3 regions of the Streptomyces sp. NPDC001668 genome follow, and region 1 is predicted to be linked to each of the others. Evidence: riboswitches for the same ligand, from Rfam matches in the RefSeq annotation. Region 1 holds a riboswitch; each other region holds the start of a gene.
The links. A riboswitch is a leader RNA that binds a small molecule or an ion and turns the genes downstream of it on or off. The one in region 1 is predicted to bind thiamine pyrophosphate.
Positions count from the first base shown of each region.

Region 1 (7,021 bases):
CTGTGAGGATCCGCTCTTCCAGGGCGGAGGGGATGATCGCGTTGCTGAGCTGCGGAAGCCGCTCCAGCATCCGCACGCTGGTCACGGGCATGATCTCCGGGATCACGGGAGTCGCGCAGCCCGCGGCGTCGACTCGGTCACGCAGCCGCAGATAGGACTCCGGCTGGAAGAACATCTGGGTGATGGCGTAGTCGGCGCCGGCGCGGCACTTGTCGACGAAGTGGGCGACGTCGGTGTCCCAGTCGGCGGAGCGCGGGTGCATCTCCGGGAACGCCGCGACACCTACACAGAAGTCGCCCGACTCCTTGATGAGCCGGACGAGTTCGGCGGCGTAGGTCAGTCCCTGCGGGTGGGCGAGCCAGTCGCCCATGGGGTCGCCGGGCGGGTCGCCGCGCACGGCGAGCATGTTGCGGATCCCGGCGTCGGCGTACTGGCCGATGATGTTGCGCAGTTCCGCGATGGAGTGGTTGACCGCGGTGAGGTGGGCGACCGGGGTGAGGGTGGTGTCCGCGACGATCTGCTGGGTCTCCTTGACGGTGCCCGCGCGGGTGGAGCCGCCGGCGCCGTAGGTGACGGAGACGAAGTCCGGGGCGACCGCCTCGACTCTCCGGAGCGCGCTCCACAGGTTCCGCTCACCCTTGGGGGTCTTCGGCGCCGAGAACTCGAAGGAGTACGTCGTCTTGCCGGCGGCGAGCATGTCGCGCACCGTGCGTGCGCGGTCAGTCCTGGTGGATGCGGTTCCTAGGGCCATACCGGCAGGTTAGCCAGGGGGCAGCGGTCACCCAACCAGATCACGGAAATTTGCCCGCTTTGTCGACTTGTTGTCCACCCCTCGGACACCGGGCCGATCATGCGACCGGCCATCGACGGGCCCCTCACTCTGTGTCACGCAGCCGCTTCGCGAACTCCGCGGCGGCGGCGCCCGGGTCGTCCGCGTCGGTGATCGCCCGGACGACCACGACCCGGCGGGCCCCGGCTTCCAGGACCTCGTCGAGGTTGCCGAGGCCGATGCCGCCGATGGCGAACCAGGGGCGGTCGGTGCCGAGGGCGGCGGTGTACCGGACCAGGTCGAGGCCGGGGGCGTGCCGGCCGGGCTTGGTGGGGGTCGGCCAGCAGGGGCCGGTGCAGAAGTAGTCCACGCCGTCCTGCACCGCGGCCGCGGCGGCCTCCGCCTCGGCGTGGGTGGAGCGGCCGACGAGGATGTCGTCGCCGAGGATCGAGCGGGCGGCCGGGACGGGCAGATCGCCCTGGCCGAGGTGCAGTACGTCGGCACCGGCCGCGTGGGCGACGTCGGCCCGGTCGTTGACCGCGAGGAGTCTGCCGTGCCGCGCGCAGGCCTCGGCGAGGACCTGGAGGTGCTCCAGCTCCTCGGCCGCCTCCATGCCCTTGTCCCGCAGTTGCACGATGTCGACGCCGCCTGCCAGGACCGCGTCCAGGAACTCGGCGAGGTCGCCCTGGCGCCTGCGGGCGTCCGTGCAGAGGTAGAGACGGGCGTCGGCGAGCTGGGTGCGGGCGGTGTCGGGCATGCGTGTGTCTCCCCCGGGTTCGGTGGCGTACGGGCCGCACTGGTCCGTGGCCGTGGCCCCGGCGGTCACGGCCCGTACGCCGATGCTGTTCGGTTCAGACGGCGAGCGCCTGGGCCCGGCGCTTCACCTCCGTGCCGCGATTCTCGCTCAGGGCCTGCGCGGGGGTGCCGGGCAGGCTGTCATCGGGGGTGAAGAGCCACTCCAGCATCTCTTCGTCGGAGAAACCGTCGTCCCTCAGGAGCGTCAAGGTCCCGGTCAGGCCCTTGACGACCTTCTGCTCGGCTCCGTCGATGAAGGCGGCGGGGACGTGCAGCGCGCGGTTCTCACCACGGCGTACGGCGATGAGCTGGCCCTCCTTGACCAGCTGCCGCACACGCGTCACCTCGACATCGAGCATCTCTGCGATGTCGGGGAGGGTGAGCCAGGCGGGGACGAGAGCATCGATCTTTGCGTCAATCTCGGTCACGGGATTAAGCGTGCCATCCCGCACTGACAGTCGGAAGCCGGGGCGCCTCCGGCGGGGGAACGGGGGGTGTGATCGCCGGGTACGGGCTGCTGCTGGTTCAGGTGAATCAGACGGTTTCGGGGTCTCGGGCCCCGGCGGATTCGGCCCCCGCCGGTGGGTGGTGCTCCGGGACTCGGCGGGCTCTTGTAGGCGGCGGGGGCGGGTGGCTCGGGCTGCCCTCGCCCACGCGAAACCGGCTCCGGGGGCCTCGCCGAGTCCCGGCCACCGAGCACCGACAGACACCGCCCGCCAGGTCGCAGCAGGCAACTCAAGCCCAGCCGCCGCCTGCGTCACAGCCACCTGCAGAAGCCCCACCCAACCCCGGCCACCGAGCACCGAGCACCGAGCACCGACGGACACCGCCCCGAACGCCGCAGTCGGCAGTCGGCAGTGGGCAGCCCGAGCCGCCCACCACCCGTCCCCGCCACCTGTCCCCGCCGAGTCCGGGCCGTCACCCGCCCTTATGCCGTCGCCGCCTTCAGAGGCCTCGCCGGGTCCACCAGCAGCTCCGGGGCCATCGTCGTGCCCGCCTCGATGAGCCGTCGTCCCTGGGCCAGGTCGCGGGGGCGGCCCACCGCGAGGAGGGCCACCAGGCGGTGTTCGCGCAGCCAGCACACCGTCCAGGCGGGTCCCGACGGCTCACCGCGCCACAGGGTCGTGTCGGCGGACGCGTGGTGGCCGGCGTACTGGACGAAGCGGCCGAACTGCTCGGACCAGAAGTACGGGACCGGGTCGTAGACCGTGGGGGTCTCGCCCAGGATGTCGGCGGCCACCGTGCGGGGGCCCTGGAGGGCGTTGTCCCAGTGGTGGACCAGCAGGCGCTCGCCGTACCTGCCCGAGGGGAAGGAGGCGCAGTCGCCGACCGCGTAGACGTCCGGCACGGAGGTGCGCAGCCGCTCGTCGGCGACGACCTCGCGGTGGGCGCCGAGTTCGATGCCGGAGCCGGCGAGCCAGGCCGTGGCGGGCCGGGCGCCGATGCCGACCACGACCGCGCCCGCGGGCACCCGGGAGCCGTCGTCCAGGACGACCGCGCCGGGCTCGACGCGCTGCACGCGCGCGTGTGTGCGCAGCACGGCGCCCGCGTCGGCGTACCAGGAGGTCATCGGCGCGGCCACCTCGGCGGGCAGCGCGCCCGCCAGCGGCCGGTCGGCGGCCTCCACGACCGTCACCGCGCAGCCCGCCTCGCGCGCGGCGGTGGCGAACTCGGCGCCGATCCAGCCCGCGCCGACGACCACGACGTCGTGCTGCCGGGCGAGCACGGGGCGCAGCCGCTCGGCGTCGTCCAGGGTGCGCAGCAGATGCACCCCGGGCACGCCCTCGGTGCCGGGCAGCCGGATCGGTTCGGCGCCGGTGGCGAGGACCAGGATGTCGTACGGGACGGGCCCGGCCTCGGTGTCCAGTTGGTGCGCTTCGGGGCGCACGCCCAGCACCTCGCGGCCGAGCAGCAGTTCGATGCCGAGGGCGTCGAAGTCCACGTCGAAGGCGGAGCCCTCGGCCTTGCCGAGCAGTACGGCCTTGGAGAGCGGCGGACGGTCGTACGGCTGGTGGGGCTCCGCGCCGATGAGCGTGACGGTTCCGGAGAAGCCCTGTTCGCGCAGGGCGACCGCGGTCTGCACCCCGGCCATGCCCGCCCCGACCACGACCACCCGCCGCTGCGCCCGCGCCTGCGTCTGCTCGCTCATTTGATCACCATAGTCAACTGACAATCAGTCAGTCAGGAGTCGTGCGCCGTGACCTGCTGCACAGCCTCGCCGACCTGTTCCACCACGCTCGTCCCGCTGCCTGTCTGCGACTCCCACTCCCACGTCTCCTCCAGCCGCACCCGGCCGTCGGCGAGCTCCACGACGGTCGAGACGCAGTGCCCGGAGGAGGTCGTCCCGTCGTGCTTGAGCTGGACGTACCGGAAGTCGAGGCGGTCCCCCGCGCGCGTGCCGACGAGGTGCCCGCGCACGACGTCACCGCCCGCGTACTCGGCCCAGATCTGCCCGTCCTTCTCGTGGTAGGTGAACCGGGTCCGTGTACCCACCTGACCGGGGGACTGATCGGCCACCGGGGCGAGGACGAGGCCGTCGAGCGAGCGGGGCATGGGGCGAGGCTCCCTTACAGAGGCGTGGAACGAACGGCTAGGGTGGCCAACGTAGAGCACTCGCGGGAGCCCGGACGCACCGGGCTGAGAGGGAGGCTGGGCGGCCTCCGACCGTACGAACCTGATCCGGGTCATGCCGGCGAAGGGAGGGGCTGGACGCCCATGTCCTCACGTACGTCTGACGTCCTCGTCATCGGGGGCGGCATCATCGGCCTGGTCACGGCCTGGCGGGCCGCGCAGCGCGGTCTCACCGCGACCGTCGTGGACCCCGAACCGGGCGGCGGGGCCGCCCAGGTGGCCGCCGGGATGCTGGCCGCGGTCACCGAACTGCACTACGGCGAGCAGACCCTGCTGGGCCTGAACCTCGCCTCGGCCCACCGCTATCCCGACTTCGCGGCCGAACTCACCGAGCTGACCGGGCACGACCTCGGCTACCGCCGGTGCGGCACGCTCGCCGTCGCCCTGGACGCCGACGACCGCGCCCATCTGCGTGAACTGCACGCGCTCCAGCGGCAGTCGGGGCTGGAGTCGGAGTGGCTGTCCGGCCGGGAGTGCCGGCGCCTGGAACCGATGCTGGCACCCGGGGTACGAGGCGGACTGCGGGTGGACGGGGACCACCAGATCGATCCGCGCCGGCTCACGCGCGCGTTGCTGGCCGCCTGTGAGCGGGCGGGCGTGGTGTTCCACCGCGCATGGGCCCAGCGTCTGCTCGTCGTACGGGAGCGGGCCGCCGGGGTCGCCACCACGGACGGCGAGGAACTGGGGGCGGACCAGGTGGTGCTCGCCGCCGGAAGCCTCAGCGGCCGCCTGGAAGGGGTCCCACAGGCCCTCCTGCCTCCCGTACGGCCCGTGAAGGGCCAGGTGCTGCGCCTGACCGTGCCGCCGCGCCACGCGCCCTTCCTGAGCCGTACCGTGCGGGCCGTCGTGCGCGGCAGCCAGGTCTACCTGGTCCCGCGCGAGAGCGGCGAGCTGGTGATCGGCGCGACCAGCGAGGAGCTGGGCTGGGACACGACGGTGACCGCGGGCGGGGTGTACGAACTGCTGCGGGACGCGCACGAACTGGTCCCCGGCATCACCGAGCTGCCGCTGACGGAGACCCGCGCGGGACTGCGCCCGGGCTCCCCGGACAACGCCCCGCTGCTCGGCCCCACCGACCTTCCCGGTCTGCTGCTGGCCACCGGCCACTACCGCAACGGCGTGCTGCTGACGCCGGTCACCGGGGACGCGTTGGCGCACGCGCTGACGACCGGTGAACTGCCGGAGGTGGCCCGCCCGTTCACCCCGAGGCGGTTCCTGGAGTCCGTGGAGCAGCCGGCATGAACATCTCCGTCAACGGGGAGCCGCGCCAGTTCGCGCCCGGCACGGCTCTCGACACCGTCGTACGGGCCCTGACGCCGGCGCCCTCCGGAGTGGCCGCCGCACTCAACGAGACCGTCGTCCCGCGCGCGCAGTGGCCTTCGACGCCCCTGGCCGAGGGAGACCGCGTGGAAGTCCTCACCGCCGTCCAAGGAGGCTGACCCCATGGCCGACGATCCCTTTGTCATCGCCGGTACGTCCTTCTCGTCCCGGCTGATCATGGGCACGGGCGGGGCGCCCAGCCTGGAGGTGCTGGAGCGGGCGCTGGTCGCCTCCGGCACCGAGCTGACGACGGTCGCGATGCGGCGCGTGAACCCCTCGGTGCACGGCTCGGTGCTGTCCGTGCTGGAGAAGCTCGGCATCCGGGTCCTCCCTAACACTGCGGGCTGCTACACGGCGGGAGAGGCCGTCCTGACGGCCCGCCTCGCGCGCGAGGCGCTCGGCACCGACCTGGTCAAGCTGGAGGTCATCGCCGACGAGCGCACCCTGCTGCCGGACCCGGTCGAGCTGCTGGACGCGGCGGAGACCCTGGTGGACGACGGCTTCACGGTGCTGCCGTACACCAACGACGACCCCGTGCTGGCCCGCAGGCTGGAGGACGTGGGCTGCGCGGCGATCATGCCGCTGGGCTCCCCGATCGGATCCGGGCTCGGCATCCGCAACCCGCACAACTTCCAGCTGATCGTCGAGCACGCGCGCGTACCGGTGATCCTGGACGCGGGGGCGGGCACGGCGTCCGACGCGGCGCTGGCGATGGAGCTGGGGTGCGCGGGTGTGATGCTCGCCTCGGCGGTGACGCGGGCCCAGGAACCGGAACTGATGGCGCACGCGATGCGGCACGCGGTGGAGGCGGGGCGGCTGGCGTACCGGGCGGGGCGCATCCCCCGGCGGCATTTCGCCGAGGCGTCGTCCCCCGTGGAGGGCAGGGCCGTACTGGATCCGGAACGCCCGGCATTCTGAACACGCGTTCGACTTTGGACACGGGCAGGTGCGACCTCCGTCACAGGTCAGCTGCAGTACAGCCGCCAAATCCGCCGAACCGGAGGGACTGTCGGCGGCGGCTCGTACACTCGCCTGCGTGGATACGACCCTTCAGGACCCGCTGGTCGGGCAGGTGCTCGACGGCCGCTATCGCGTGGACGCGCGCATCGCGGTCGGCGGGATGGCCACGGTCTACCGGGCCCTGGACACCCGTCTGGACCGCGTGCTCGCGCTCAAGGTGATGCACCCCGCGCTGGCGGCGGACGGGACCTTCGTCGAGCGGTTCATCCGGGAGGCCAAGTCCGTCGCCCGGCTCGCCCACCCCAACGTCGTGCAGGTCTTCGACCAGGGCACCGACGGGTCGTACGTCTACCTCGCCATGGAGTACGTCGCCGGCTGCACCCTGCGCGACGTGCTGCGCGAGCGCGGGGCGCTGCAGCCGCGCGCCGCCCTGGACATCCTGGAGCCGGTCCTCGCCGCGCTCGGCGCCGCGCACCGCGCCGGTTTCGTGCACCGGGACATGAAGCCGGAGAACGTCCTGATAGGGGACGACGGCCGGGTCAAGGT
Region 1 covers NZ_JBIAUQ010000012.1:234,405-241,425, forward strand. Annotated here, with positions in the region: gene metF (methylenetetrahydrofolate reductase [NAD(P)H]) at 1-751, opposite strand, end outside; gene thiE (thiamine phosphate synthase) at 876-1,526, opposite strand; gene ACFYZ8_RS31470 (Rv2175c family DNA-binding protein) at 1,621-1,992, opposite strand; gene ACFYZ8_RS31475 (NAD(P)/FAD-dependent oxidoreductase) at 2,493-3,713, opposite strand; gene ACFYZ8_RS31480 (hypothetical protein) at 3,746-4,117, opposite strand; TPP riboswitch at 4,170-4,282, shown strand; gene thiO (glycine oxidase ThiO) at 4,280-5,437, shown strand; gene thiS (sulfur carrier protein ThiS) at 5,434-5,634, shown strand; gene ACFYZ8_RS31495 (thiazole synthase) at 5,639-6,433, shown strand; gene pknB (Stk1 family PASTA domain-containing Ser/Thr kinase) at 6,552-7,021, shown strand, end outside.

Region 2 (7,021 bases), on a different contig from region 1:
TCAGCAGCGCGTCGAAGCCCCGTACGAACCGCCCCGCGTCCCGCCGCGTGAGCGCCGCCGCCGCGAGGCCCCCGACCAGCACCGCGATGGCGGTCGCCGCGAGGGCGTACTCCAGCGAGTTCCCGACCGCCTGGATCGGCGCGACCAGGAACACCCCGCCGTCGGCGCTGGTCAGCGCCCGGTAGTAGCCGAAGCCGGGGGCGTCGAGCGACCGCTGCACCAGCACGGCGAGCGGCAGCAGCAGGAGTACGGCGACACTGCCCACGACCCCGGCCAGCAGCCCCCACTCCCCCGCCCCGCGCGGCCGCCGGGCGGTGCCGGACGCGTCCACGAGCCGCAGCGCGCTCTCCCGGCGCCGTACGGTCCACGCGTGCAGGGCGAGGACCGCGCCCACCGCCACGAACTGGATCAGCGTCAGCACGGCGGCCGTGGGCAGGTCGAAGATCTCGGAGGTCTGCCGGTAGATCTCCACTTCGAGGGTCGAGAAGGTCGGCCCGCCGAGGATCTGCACCACGCCGAAGGAGGTGAAGGTGAAGAGGAACACCATCAGCGCGGCGGCGGCCACGGCGGGCGCGAGCGCGGGCAGGGTGACCGTCCTCCAGGCCGTCAGCCGGGACGCGCCGAGCATCCGCGCGGCCTCCTCCTGGCGCGGGTCCAGCTGGGCCCACAGCCCGCCGACGGTCCGTACGACGACCGCGTAGTTGAAGAAGACGTGCGCGAGCAGGATCGCCCACACGGTGGTGTCCAGCCGTACGCCCCAGAGGTCGTCCGTGAGGCCGCCCCTTCCGACGAGCGCCAGGAAGGCCGTACCGACGACGACCGTCGGCAGCACGAAGGGGACGGTGACCACGGCCCGCAGGACCTGCTTGCCGGGGAAGTCGAAGCGCGCGAAGGCGTACGCGCCGGGGAGTGCGATCAGGAGCGTGAGCGCGGTGGAGGCGAGCGCCTGCCAGGTGGTGAACCACAGGACGTGCCGGATGTCCGGCTGGGTCAGGACGTCGGTGATCCGGCCGAACTGCCAGCTCCCGCCGGTCTTGAGCCCGCGCGCCATGATCGCGGCGACGGGCCAGGCGAAGAAGACGGCGAAGAACGCGACGGGCACGGCCATGAGCCCGAGCCGCGCCGCGCTCCCCTTGCGCCGAGTGGCTACTTCAGTACGAGTGAGGTCCACGACTTGACCCAGCCGTCACGGTTCTCGGCGATCTTCGCCGGGTCCATGGTCTCGGGATCCTTGGCCTGCGGGCCGTACTGGGTGAACTCGGCGGGCACCGAGGCCCCCCGCACCACCGGATAGACGAACATGTTGAGCGGCATGTCCTGCTGGAACTCCTTGGTGAGCAGGAAGTCCAGGAAGGCCTTGCCGCCCTTGGTGTTCTTGGCGTTGCTCAGCAGCCCGGCGTACTCGATCTGCCGGAAGCAGGTGCCGTCGGCGACCCCGGTGGGCGCGGTCTTCGGCTTCGGGTCGGCGTAGATCACCTCGGCGGGCGGCGAAGAGGCGTAGGAGACGACGAGCGGCCGGTCGGCCTTGGCCTTCTTGCCGCCGGCCGACCCGGAGAACTCCTCGTTGTAGGCCTGCTCCCAGCCGTCGACGACCTTGACGCCGTTGGCCTTGAGCTTCTTCCAGTAGCCCTGCCAGCCGTCGTCGCCGTACTTGGCGGCGGACCCGAGCAGGAAGCCGAGGCCGGGCGAGGAGGTGGAGGCGTTCTCGGTGACGAGGAGGTTCCTGTAGGCGGGCTTGATCAGGTCGTCGTACGACGTCGGCGGCTGGACCTTGTGCTCGGTGAACCAGCCCTTGTCGTAGTTGACGCAGATGTCACCGGTGTCGATGGGCGTGACCTTGTCCCCGTCGACCCGGTACCCCGCCTTGATCTGATCGGCACCCTTCGCCGCGTACGACTGGAAGAGCCCGTTGTCGAGCGCGCGGGAGAGCAGGGTGTTGTCGACGCCGAAGAAGACGTCGCCCTGCGGGTTGTCCTTGGTGAGGATGGCCTTGTTGACGGCCTGCCCGGCATCGCCGTCCTCCAGGACCTTCACCTTGTAGCCGGACTTCTTCTCGAAGTCGGCGAGGACGCTCTTGGAGACGGCCCAGGAGTCATGGCTGACGAGGGTGACGGTCTTGGAGCCGGAGGACTGGTCGCCGTCGGACGATCCGCACGCGGACAGCGTGACCAGGCCGAGGCCGACGACGGCAGCAAGAAACTTCTTGTTGTTCACGGTGATGACCGAACTTCCTACCCAGAATGACCTGGGCGAGGTTCAGAGGGTCTGCGGCCCGATTGCCGCACTCTCAGCGCTGTGGCGCTCCCCTGTCGGATATGAAGATGTACGTCCGTCAGACTACCGCTCGGTGGCCGCGAGCTGACCACAGGCCCCGTCGATCTCCTGCCCACGGGTGTCCCGGATCGTCACCGGCACACCATGGGCGGCGATGGCCTCGACGAACGCCTTCTCGTCCTCGGGCCGGGAGGCCGTCCACTTGGACCCGGGGGTGGGGTTCAGCGGGATGAGGTTGACGTGCACGGGCTTGCCCTTGAGCAGCCGCCCGAGCCGGTCACCGCGCCACGCCTGGTCATTGATGTCCCGGATGAGCGCGTACTCGATGCTGAGCCGCCGCCCGGACTTCTCGACGTACTCGAACCCGGCGTCGAGGACCTCGCGCACCTTCCACCGCGTGTTCACGGGGACGAGGGTGTCGCGCAGCTCGTCGTCGGGCGCGTGCAGGGAGATCGCGAGCCGGCACTTGAAGCCCTCGTCGGCGAACCGGTGGATGGCGGGCACCAGCCCGACGGTCGACACGGTGATGCCGCGCTGCGAGAGCCCGAGCCCGTCGGGAGCGGGATCGGTGAGCGCGCGAATGGACTGGGTCACCCGCTTGTAGTTGGCGAGCGGCTCGCCCATGCCCATGAAGACGATGTTGGACAGCCGCGCGGGCCCGCCCGGCACCTCTCCGTCCCGCAGCGCCCGCATCCCGTCCACGATCTGGTGGACGATCTCGGCGGTGGACAGATTGCGGTCAAGACCCGCCTGCCCGGTGGCACAGAAGGGACAGTTCATCCCGCACCCGGCCTGCGAACTGATGCACATGGTCACCCGGTCCGGGTACCGCATCAGCACCGACTCCACGAGCGTCCCGTCGAACAGCCGCCACAGCGTCTTGCGCGTGGTGCCCTGGTCGGTCGACAGATGCCGTACGACGGTCATCAGCTCGGGAAGCAGCGCCTCCTGCAGCTTCCCGCGCGCACCGGCCGGGATGTCCGTCCACTCCGCCGGGTCGTGGGCGTACCGCGCGAAGTAGTGCTGCGAGAGCTGCTTGGCACGAAACGGCTTCTCCCCGATCCCCGCCACGACCTCCTTGCGCTCGGCGGGCGTGAGATCGGCGAGGTGCCGCGGCGGCTTCTGGGCTCCGCGGGGGGCGACGAAAGTGAGTTCTCCGGGTGCAGGCATAACCCTTCCAGTGTGGCAGATCAACGGCGGGAGCCCAGTCCGGAGCGGGGTGGGGGTGGTCACCTGCGGGTCCCGACTGCCGGGGCCGGTGGTGCCCACGGTGTCGTGAGCGCGCCGTCCGCCAGTCCCCCCCCGGTCGCTGAGGTGTTCCCCGCCGAGGCTGCCGTGCTGTTCCAGGCCGTGGTTGACGCCGTGGTTCTGCGCGTTGCCGAGGGCACCCGTGGCGGCGTTCGTCAGCGCGTCCTGGCCCATGGCCGAGGGCTTCGCCCCGGCGATGACATCGGCGCTGAGACCGCCCGCAGTCGTTGACGCTCACGAACGGCCACCCCCAGGGGCCGCGGTGCGCGCTGCCCACTCATCCCGCTCCCCCGTTCGAAAACCGACGCGATGGTCAGCATCCCGGACGAGATTCCGCGGAAACGGCTCCTTTTACCTGTGCGAAGCAAGCCCTGACGCACAATTTGCGCCAACCTGGCCTGGGCCAAGCCGGCCTTGGTGAAAGGCAAAGAATGGGCCCCTGTGATCTCGACGACCGGGCCCCCGTCCTGATAACAGGACGGGGGCCGAAAAGCCGTACAAGGGGAGCCGTACGCGACGACCCCGCGGTCAGCCGGACCCCACGAACAGCACCAGCAGCAGCCACACCACCGGCGCCGTCGGCAGCAGGGAGTCCAGGCGGTCCATGATGCCGCCGTGGCCCGGCAGCAGCGTGCCCATGTCCTTGATGCCGAGGTCGCGCTTGATCATCGACTCGCCGAGGTCACCCAGCGTCGCGCTGGCCGCGACCGCGAGGCCGAGCAGCAGACCCTGCCACCAGGTGCCGTCGTCGATCAGGAACTCCATGCACAGCGCACCCGCCGCCATCGCGAAAGCCACCGCTCCGACCAGGCCCTCCCGGGTCTTGCCGGGGCTGATGCGCGGCGCGAGCTTGTGGCTGCCGAAGCGCCAGCCGACCGCGTAGGCGCCGGTGTCGCTGACGACGGTCAGCAGCAGGAAGGTCAGCACACGTGCCGCCCCGTCCTCGGCCGTGAGCATCATGGCGACGAACGTGGCCAGGAACGGGACGTAGAACGCCGCGAAGACGCCCGCCGTGACGTCCTTGAGGTAGCCCTCCGGCGGTTCCGTCATCCGCCAGACGAGGACCGCGAGCGCCGTGAGCGCCATCGCGACCCAGGCACCCTCGGCGCCTCGGACGTATCCGGCGACGACCATCGCGGCCCCGCCGAGCGCCAGCGGCACGAGCGGCGCCTTGATGCCCTTGCGCTCCTCCAGCCGCTTCGTCAGCTCCCACAGTCCGACCACCACGGCGACCGTGATCACGCCGACGAACGCCGCCTTGACGAAGAACAGCGACGCGATGATCACCACGCCGAGTCCGACGCCGACCCCTATGGCCGCGCCCAGGTCCCGCCCCGCGCTCTTCTTCTGCGGCGCGGGTGCCGGCTGCGGGGCATCGGGCATGGGCTCCGGATTCTGCTTCTGCGGCGCACCCGGGTGGGGCTGCGCCGATGCGGTCTCGTCACGGAACGTGTCGTCCCGGAACGTCTCGTCCCGGAACAAGGGACCGCTCAGCCGAGCGGCCCCCCGGTCGTCATCCTGGTCGTCACCGTAGCGGGGTACAGCGGGTCCGTCGGGCACGATGGGCATGGGGCGAGTGTGCTGCGCGTCATGCGCATCGTACGCGGGACCCGCCGGGGCAGCCCCCTGGACAGGCCCCTGGTCGGACGGCCCCCAGTACCCGGTGTGAGGCGGCGTCGCCCAGGAAGAGTCGTTCATCAGACCTCGAGAAGCTCCGCTTCCTTGTGCTTGAGGAGCTCGTCCACCTGGGCGACGTACTTGTGCGTCGCGTCGTCGAGCTCCTTCTCCGCACGGCGGCCCTCGTCCTCGCCGACCTCGCCGTCCTTGACGAGCTTGTCGATCGCGTCCTTGGCCTTGCGGCGGACCGAGCGGATCGACACGCGCGAGTCCTCGGCCTTGCCCCGGGCGACCTTGATGTAGTCGCGGCGGCGCTCCTCGGTGAGCTCGGGGAACACCACTCGGATGATGTTGCCGTCGTTGCTCGGGTTGACGCCCAGGTCGGAGTCGCGGATCGCCTGCTCGATGTTGCGCAGGGCGGTCTTGTCGAACGGGGTCACGACGGCCATGCGCGGCTCCGGCACGGAGAACGAAGCCAGCTGGTTGATCGGCGTCGGCGCACCGTAGTAGTCGGCCACGATCTTGTTGAACATCGCCGGGTGCGCACGCCCGGTGCGGATCGCGGCGAAGTCCTCCTTGGCGACCACGACGGCCTTCTCCATCTTCTCCTCGGCCTCGAGGAGGGTCTCTTCGATCACCACTTGCTCCTGCGTGTCTTGAGTAGGCCCGGCTGCTGTTCCATGTGCCTGGGGGCGGCGGCCGGCTGCGTCGCGTCTTCTTCCTGCACGGTTCCCGACCGGCAGGACATTGTCCATCCCCCGGTCAGGGACCGGGTGTGTCCCCGGGTCAGTCCCGGCTGTCCTGGTCGCCCACCAGCGTGCCGATCTTCTCACCCTTGACGGCGCGGGCGATGTTGCCCTCCGCCAGGAGCTCGAAGACCAGGATCGGGAGCTTGTTGTCGCGGCACAGCGTGACGGCCGTGGCGTCGGCGACCTTCAGGTCACGGGTGATGACCTCGCCGTATCCGAGGGCGTCGAACTTGACCGCGTCGGGGTTGGTCTTCGGGTCGGAGTCGTAGACCCCGTCCACGCCGTTCTTGCCCATGAGCAGCGCCTCGGCGTCGATCTCCAGGGCGCGCTGGGCGGCGGTGGTGTCGGTGGAGAAGTACGGCATGCCCATACCGGCGCCGAAGATGACCACGCGGCCCTTCTCCAGGTGGCGCACGGCCCGCAGCGGGATGTACGGCTCGGCGACCTGGCCCATGGTGATGGCGGTCTGCACCCGGCTGTCGATGCCCTCCTTCTCCAGGAAGTCCTGGAGGGCGAGGCAGTTCATGACGGTGCCGAGCATGCCCATGTAGTCCGAGCGGGCGCGGTCCATGCCGCGCTGCTGGAGTTCGGCACCGCGGAAGAAGTTGCCGCCGCCGATGACGACGGCGATCTCGGCGCCGTCCCGGACGACGGCGGCGATCTCACGGGCGATCTTGTGCACCACGTCGGGGTCCACACCCAGGCCCCCGCCACCGGCGAACGCCTCTCCGGACAGCTTCAGCAGAAACCGGCCGCGCACTTTGCCGTCGTCGCTCTTCTGGGCCTTGGTGGTCATGGGATCCCGCCTCTTTCACCTGTTGCACATACGAAGAAGGCCACTGCCGGTTGGGAACTGGTTCGCATCCCATGCGCGGCAATGGCCTCCTCGTCAGATCTGCTGTCGTCCGCCACGCGCGTGCGTGGCGGCGTACCGGACGACTGCTGACGACCCTATAGGGCCCGCGCGTCGCTCGCGGTACGGACTCAGATGCCGACCTTGATGCGCGTGAAGCGCTTCAGGGTGACACCGGCCTCGTCCAGGACCTTCTGGACCGACTTCTTGGGGTCGAGCGCGTACGGCTGACCGAGCAGCGTGGCGTCCTTGAAGAAGCCGTTGACGCGACCCTCGACGA
Region 2 covers NZ_JBIAUQ010000003.1:35,283-42,303, forward strand. Annotated here, with positions in the region: gene ACFYZ8_RS09820 (ABC transporter permease) at 1-1,171, opposite strand, end outside; gene ACFYZ8_RS09825 (thiamine ABC transporter substrate binding subunit) at 1,147-2,214, opposite strand; TPP riboswitch at 2,211-2,318, opposite strand; gene rlmN (23S rRNA (adenine(2503)-C(2))-methyltransferase RlmN) at 2,338-3,444, opposite strand; gene ACFYZ8_RS09835 (phosphatidate cytidylyltransferase) at 4,051-5,220, opposite strand; gene frr (ribosome recycling factor) at 5,220-5,777, opposite strand; gene pyrH (UMP kinase) at 5,926-6,684, opposite strand; gene tsf (translation elongation factor Ts) at 6,873-7,021, opposite strand, start outside.
Region 2: linked by a shared signal. The riboswitch ahead of ACFYZ8_RS09825 (thiamine ABC transporter substrate binding subunit) and the one ahead of thiO (glycine oxidase ThiO) in region 1 are both predicted to bind thiamine pyrophosphate.

Region 3 (7,021 bases), on a different contig from region 1:
GCGTGGCAGCGTGGTGTACGTACCGGCCGGCGTCGCCCACAAGTTCCACCACATCAGCGAGGACCTCAGGGTCATGGTGGTGTTCTCTCCCCCGGAGAGCTGACCCGCGGCCTCGGGGTTCCCTAGGGGATCAGTCAGGGGAGGACAAGGGGTGCGAGGCCCCCGCTGGAGCACCTGCCCGGCCTAGCATCGAGTGCAGGACATTGGTGGATCCGGTACCAGAGGGGCCGGACAGTGCCGGACTGCAGAGAGGTAAGGACGATGGGAGAGATCTTCGCGGGGATGCCGTGGTGGGTGAAGTGGATCGCGGTGCCGGTCATCGCCCTGGTCGTGTTCGGCGGCCTGATAGCCACCGTCGTCGGTTTCGTCATCGGCCTCCTCTTCAAGCTGCTGGTCTTCGTGGCCCTGGTCGGCGGACTCGTCTACGTCGTACGGAAGTTCATGTCGAGCTCCTCGTCGCGCAGCGACTGGTGAGCGCCCGGGGCGGGCGGGGCGACCGGTAACAGGAACCACCTGTTCCCTCGGGCGGGGGAAGTTTTCCGGACGGGCCGTATGCGCGCGGTGGCGGACCGTTAAAGTCCGGAACTCGACGCGGGGACGACCCCGCGAGCGGCGTACACCCCCTCCCGTGTTCCCCCCCCCCGCACGGGCTGCCCCCTCGCGCTCCGGGAGTGACCCTTGGCCACGGTTGACACCGCACCCGCACAGACCGACGCCCGCCCGCCGACGCCTCCCGCACAACCGACGGCCTCGGGACGACTGACGGCTCCCGAAGGTCCGGGTCCGGTACCGCCCGCACAGCCGACAGCCCCGGCACGGCCGTCAGCTCCCGCACGGACCTCCACTCCCGCTTCCGCACGGACCTCCACTCCCGCTTCCGTGCGGACATCCGTTTCTGTACGGCCGTCGGCTCCCGTACCGCCGTCAGCTGCCGGACGGCCGTCGGCTCCTGTACGGCCGTCAGCTGCCGGACCGCCGTCGGCACCCGTCCAGCGGCACGCGGCGCTCTCCTCCGAACCTGCCGAACCGACCCACTCGGCGACCCTCATCGGGTCGGTCCAGCGCGCGATGCGCCTGCTCGAGTCCGTCGCGGAACACCAACACGGAGCCCCCGCCAAACAACTCGCCCGCGAGACCGGGCTGGCGCTCCCCACGGCCTACCACCTGCTGCGCACCCTCGTGTACGAGGGTTATCTGCGCCGCGACAAGGGCCTGTTCTTCCTCGGGGAGGCGGCAGAGCGGCTGAGCAGCAGCGGAGCCGAGCAGAAACGTCGCAGCACCGTCGTCGAGGCGCTCGCGCACTGGCGTGACCTGATCGGCGTACCGGTGTACTACGCGCAGTACCGCGACGGTGAGATCGACGTCCTCTGCGTATCCGACAGCCCCGGCAGCCCGGCGGTCGAGGAGTGGGCCGACTTCCGTGAGACCGGGCACGCCCACGCCATCGGGCAGTGTCTGCTGGCGCAGCTCGACGACGAGGCCCGGCGCGACCACCTCCACCGGTACCCCGTGCGGTCCATCACCCCGTACACCGTGCGCGACGGCCACAGCCTGCTCCGGCGTCTCGAACGGACCGCGCGGATGGAGCCGGTGATCGAGCGTCAGGAGTACGCGTTGGGGACGGTGTGTGCGGCGATTCCGATCACGTTGGGTAATACAGCGGCAACGATGGCCATCTCGCTTCCCGCCCATCAGGCGGACCGTCTGCCGACCGCAACCCAGCAACTACAAGCGGAAATCGGGCGTCTGATGGGTTCGCTCGCGATCTCTATCAGTATCTGAAAACTCACTCCTTGTGATCTGTCGTACACGTTCAGCAAGATGCCACCAGTGTCAGAGGGATCATTCCCGGCCAATGAAGGCAGATGACGGGGTAGGCGATGCGCGAGTCGGTACAGGCAGAGGTCATGATGAGCTTTCTCGTCTCGGAGGAGCTCTCCTTTCGCATTCCGGTGGAGCTGCGCTACGAGGCCTGCGATCCCTACGCGGTCCGATTGACCTTCCATCTCCCGGGCGACGCCCCGGTGACCTGGGCTTTCGGGCGTGAGCTGCTGATCGACGGGGTGGGTAGGCCTTGCGGGGAGGGTGACGTACGGGTCTCGCCCGCCGGTTCCGACCTGCTGGGCGACGTCCTGATCAGGCTTCAGGTCGGCGGCGACCAGGCCTTGTTCCGTTCGTCGACGGCGCCGATCATCGCGTTCCTCGATCGCACCGACAAGCTGGTCCCGCTGGGCCAGGAGGCCGCGATGGCCGATTTCGACACCCACCTCGACGAGGCGCTGGACCGGATTTTGGCGGAGGAGCAGAGCGCGGGCTGATGCCTTGCGGCGGCAGAGAGGTGGCGGAACGCTTCCTCTTGGAGCGGGAGGGTGCAGGAACGCTTCTGCCGGGGTTGGGACTGGGTGTGGGGTGGGGCGCGAAGTGTTCGGGGTCGGGCGCGGCCCTGCTCGCCAGGATCGCGGGCGACCATTTCCAGCGCGTGTAGACGCACGGGTTCCACGGAGACCAGGCCCCCTCGTGGGAGCCGGGAGCCGGGAGCCGGGAGACGGGAGCCAGGAGACGGGAGCCTCTGTCTGGCTCGTGGGCCCCTCTCAGTGCTTGCGCCGCCGTCCCTTCCCTCCGCGTCCCGTTGCCGGCCGGCTGTCGGCTGTGCCGGCGCTCGCACTGGTCGCCGGTACAGGCGTAGGCGCTCCAGCCGCCACGCCCACCGTCTCCGCCCCCGGACGGTCGGCCGAGACCACCAGGGCCGCGAGGGCCGTGGTGACCGGTACCGACGCGACGAGACCGATGGAGCCGACCAGCGTGCGCACGATCTCCTCCGCCACCAGCTCGCTGTTGGCGACCGTCCCCACGCTGGACTGCGCGATGGAGAAGAGCAGCAGCAGCGGCAACGCGGCGCCGGCGTAGGCGAGGACGAGCGTGTTGACGACGGACGCGATGTGGTCCCGGCCGATACGGATACCCGCGCGGTACAACCCGCGCCAGCCCATCGTGGGGTTGGCCTCGTGCAGCTCCCAGACCGCCGAGGTCTGTGTGACCGTCACGTCGTCGAGGACACCGAGTGAGCCGATGATGATGCCGGCGAGCAGCAGACCGCTCATGTCGATCGACGGGTACAGGCCGTGGATGAGCCCGGTGTTGTCGTCGGTGTTGCCCGTGAGCGCGGCCCAGTCGATGAACACCGAACCGAGGATGCCGATCAGCACCAGGGAGATCAGTGTGCCCAGTACCGCCACGGAGGTACGGGCCGACAACCCGTGGCACATGTAGAGGGCGATCAGCATGATGGCGCTCGACCCGATCACCGCCACCAGCAGCGGGTTCGAGCCCTGCAGGATGGCGGGAAGGACGAAGAAGTTCAGCAGCAGGAAGCTGACGGCGAGGGCGACCAGCGCCATGACACCGCGCATCCGGCCGACGATCACGACGGCGAGTGCGAAGATGCCGGCGAGCACGGCCATCGGGATCCGGCGGTTCACATCGGTGACCGAGTACTGGAGATCCCTGGGGGCGGAGGGCTCGTACGCGACCACGACCTTCTGCCCCTCGTGCAGCTGCCGCGGCTGGTCCGGCTGGACGATCTCCGTGAAGGTACGGCCCGTGTCCTTGCCGGTGTCGACCCGGATCGTCGCCTTCTTGCAGGTGCCGTTCGCCTGTTGCTCGGCGGACGAGCCCTCGGCGGTGGACGTGTCCCCGGTCGGGGCCTCCCCCGAGGCGTTCACCGACTTGCAGCTGACGCTCACGACCTTGCTGACCGTGGCCTGCTGGGTCTGCCGGTCGAAGCCGACCCCGGTGCGCTCGTGCGCCGGCGCGCCACCGGGCCAGAGCACCGCGAGGCCCACCACGACGGCCGCGCCGAAGGGGATCAGGATCGCCGCGATGACCTTGCGCAGGTGCTTGGAGACGGGGGCCGCCGGGCCATGGCTGTGGGAGTGACCGTGGCCGCCACCACCTGATCCGTGGCCGTGGTCTTGGCTACCGTCCCTTGCCACGTGGTCGTGGCCGCCGCCACCGCCGGATCCGTCACCGGAGCCATGGCCGTGGTCGTGACCGCCACCACCACCCGATCCACGCCCGTGCCCGCCGCCGACGGCGTCCCCATGACTGCCGGAGCCCTGACCGGGCCCCCCGCCGACACCGGGCCCGTACTCGTGCCGGTGCCCGTCGTCGACCCCGTGCCCCGGATCACCCCCGTGCCCGTGCCCTTGCCCGTGCCCGAAGGCGTCCCAGCCACCGGTATCAGGTCCATCGGTGCGGCCGTCGCCACTTCTCGGCCCACCCTCGGGCCCACCTCCCGGCCGACCTCCGAGCCCTCTTCCGGGCAGGCCGCCCGGGCCGTATCCAGGGCCGTTTCCGGAGCCCGGTCGGCGCGGAGGCTCGGGCGGCGGGTACGGGGGCTGATGTGTCGTGGTCACCGACCGATCATCGCAAGAACGACAGGGGCCCTCTGTTCACCGCGCCCGAATTGACGCTAGCGTGGTGCCACCTTTTGTACACGCGGGAGCTCGGAGCACCGGGCTGAGAGGGCGCTGACCTCCGTCCCAGCGATGTTTCACGTGGAACATCACCTCAAGCGAGTGACGTTCCCCACGAAACGTCGGCAGACGGAAACCGCTGCGTCGACCGCCGAACCTGTTACCGGGTAATGCCGGCGTAGGGAGTAGGTCTCATGACCATCAAGGACGCGCGCACGCCTGCCTCCGAGCAGAACGACCAGAACGAGCAGAACGACCAGAACGAGCAGAACGACCAGCTCGACACGGAGGCCGGGAAGTCCATCGGCTGGCACAAGGCGTACGTCGAGGGCTCGCGCCCCGATCTGCGGGTGCCGGTCCGTCAGGTGCACCTCACCAACGGGCAGTCGGTCACGCTGTACGACACCTCGGGCCCGTACACCGATCCGCTCACCGAGACGGATGTCCGCCGGGGCCTCGTGCCGCTGCGGGAGAACTGGATCGTCGCCCGCGGGGACACCGAGGAGTACGCGGGCCGGCCCGTGCGCCCCGAGGACGACGGGATCAAGCACACCTCACCGCGCGGCGGCCTCCGCAACCTCGACGCGGTCTTTCCGGGGCGGCCCCGCCAGCCGCGCCGCAGTCGTGACGGCAACGCGGTCACACAGCTCGCGTACGCCCGCCGCGGCGAGATCACACCGGAGATGGAGTACGTGGCCATCCGGGAGAACGTCTCTCCCGAGGTCGTCCGTGAGGAGATCGCGGCGGGCCGCGCGGTGCTGCCGGCGAACGTCAATCACCCGGAGATCGAGCCGATGATCATCGGCAAGCGGTTCCTGGTGAAGGTCAACGCCAACATCGGCAATTCGGCGGTGACCTCCTCCATCGAGGAGGAGGTCGAGAAGATGACCTGGGCGACCCGCTGGGGAGCCGACACGGTCATGGACCTTTCCACGGGCCGCAACATCCACACCACTCGCGAGTGGATGCTGCGCAACTCCCCCGTCCCCATCGGCACGGTGCCGCTCTACCAGGCCCTGGAGAAGGTCGACGGCAGGGCCGAGGAGCTGACCTGGGAGATCTACAAGGACACGGTCATCGAACAGGCCGAGCAGGGCGTGGACTACATGACCGTCCACGCGGGCGTGCGCCTGCCGTACGTACCCCTGACGGCCAACCGCAAGACGGGCATCGTCTCGCGCGGCGGCTCGATCATGGCGGCGTGGTGCCTCGCGCACCACAAGGAGTCGTTCCTGTACGAGAACTTCGAGGAACTGTGCGAGATCCTCGCCGCCTACGACGTCACGTACTCGCTGGGCGACGGCCTCAGGCCCGGCTCGATCGCGGACGCCAACGACGAGGCGCAGTTCGCGGAGTTGCGCACGCTCGGGGAACTCAACCGGATCGCGAAGCGTTTCCACGTACAGACCATGATCGAGGGCCCGGGACACGTCCCGATGCACAAGATCAAGGAGAACATCGACCTTCAGCAGGAGATCTGCGATGAGGCTCCGTTCTATACGCTCGGCCCGCTGACCACCGACGTCGCGCCGGCCTACGACCACATCACCTCCGGCATCGGCGCCGCGATGATCGCCTGGTGGGGCACCGCGATGCTCTGCTACGTCACGCCCAAGGAGCACCTGGGCCTGCCCAACCGGGACGACGTCAAGACGGGTGTCATCACCTACAAGATCGCCGCTCACGCGGCCGACCTCGCCAAGGGACACCCAGGCGCCCAGGAGTGGGACGACGCCCTCTCCGACGCCCGCTTCGAGTTCCGCTGGGAGGACCAGTTCAACCTGGCCCTCGACCCCGACACGGCCCGCGAGTTCCACGACGAGACCCTCCCGGCCGAACCGGCCAAGACGGCCCACTTCTGCTCCATGTGCGGGCCGAAGTTCTGCTCGATGAAGATCTCCCAGGACATCCGCCGCCGTCACGGCGCCAGTCAGGAGGAGATCGCGGAGGGCATGGCGCAGAAGTCGAAGGAGTTCGCAGCGAGCGGCAATCGCGTGTACCTGCCGCTGGCGGACTGAGGTCCGTAGATTGGCGCTGTTCCGGAGGGTGGGTGGCTTCGGGGCAGCGCCATCGTGCGTTTCGGGGATGGGACGAGGGGGGGCGGAGTCTTGATCGTTCTGAGCGTGACGGAAGAGGCGCAGTCGCTGGTGTGGGACGGCGACGATCTGGTCGACGTGGTCGGTGGTGGCCGCTGGTGGGGTCCTGATGGCGTGGAGCAGTGTGCCTCGGTCATCCGTAGGTTTCCCTTCGACCGGAGCGTCGTCTCCCCGTCCGGTCGCTACTCCGTCGTCTATGCCGAGCGGGGTACCAAGGCGCTGCTGCTGGAGGGTGACCGGCTCGTCCGTGAGCTGAACCGCAGCTACTACCAAGCTGATGCCTTCGACTATCCGGTGGCGCTCGGGACGTTGCCGGACGGCCGCGAGGTGCTGGTGCACTGCCCGGAGGAGTACAACGTCCTCGAGATCGAGGACGCGGAGACGGGAGAGCGGCTCACCAGTGGTGAACGTGATCCGAAGGACGTCTTCCACTCGCGGCTGGAGGTGAGC
Region 3 covers NZ_JBIAUQ010000024.1:85,332-92,352, forward strand. Annotated here, with positions in the region: gene ACFYZ8_RS43220 (cupin domain-containing protein) at 1-103, shown strand, start outside; gene ACFYZ8_RS43225 (DUF5326 family protein) at 262-474, shown strand; gene ACFYZ8_RS43230 (IclR family transcriptional regulator) at 1,048-1,782, shown strand; gene ACFYZ8_RS43235 (SsgA family sporulation/cell division regulator) at 1,881-2,318, shown strand; gene ACFYZ8_RS43240 (YibE/F family protein) at 2,592-3,992, opposite strand; TPP riboswitch at 4,488-4,677, shown strand; gene thiC (phosphomethylpyrimidine synthase ThiC) at 4,670-6,493, shown strand; gene ACFYZ8_RS43250 (hypothetical protein) at 6,599-7,021, shown strand, end outside.
Region 3: linked by a shared signal. The riboswitch ahead of thiC (phosphomethylpyrimidine synthase ThiC) and the one ahead of thiO (glycine oxidase ThiO) in region 1 are both predicted to bind thiamine pyrophosphate.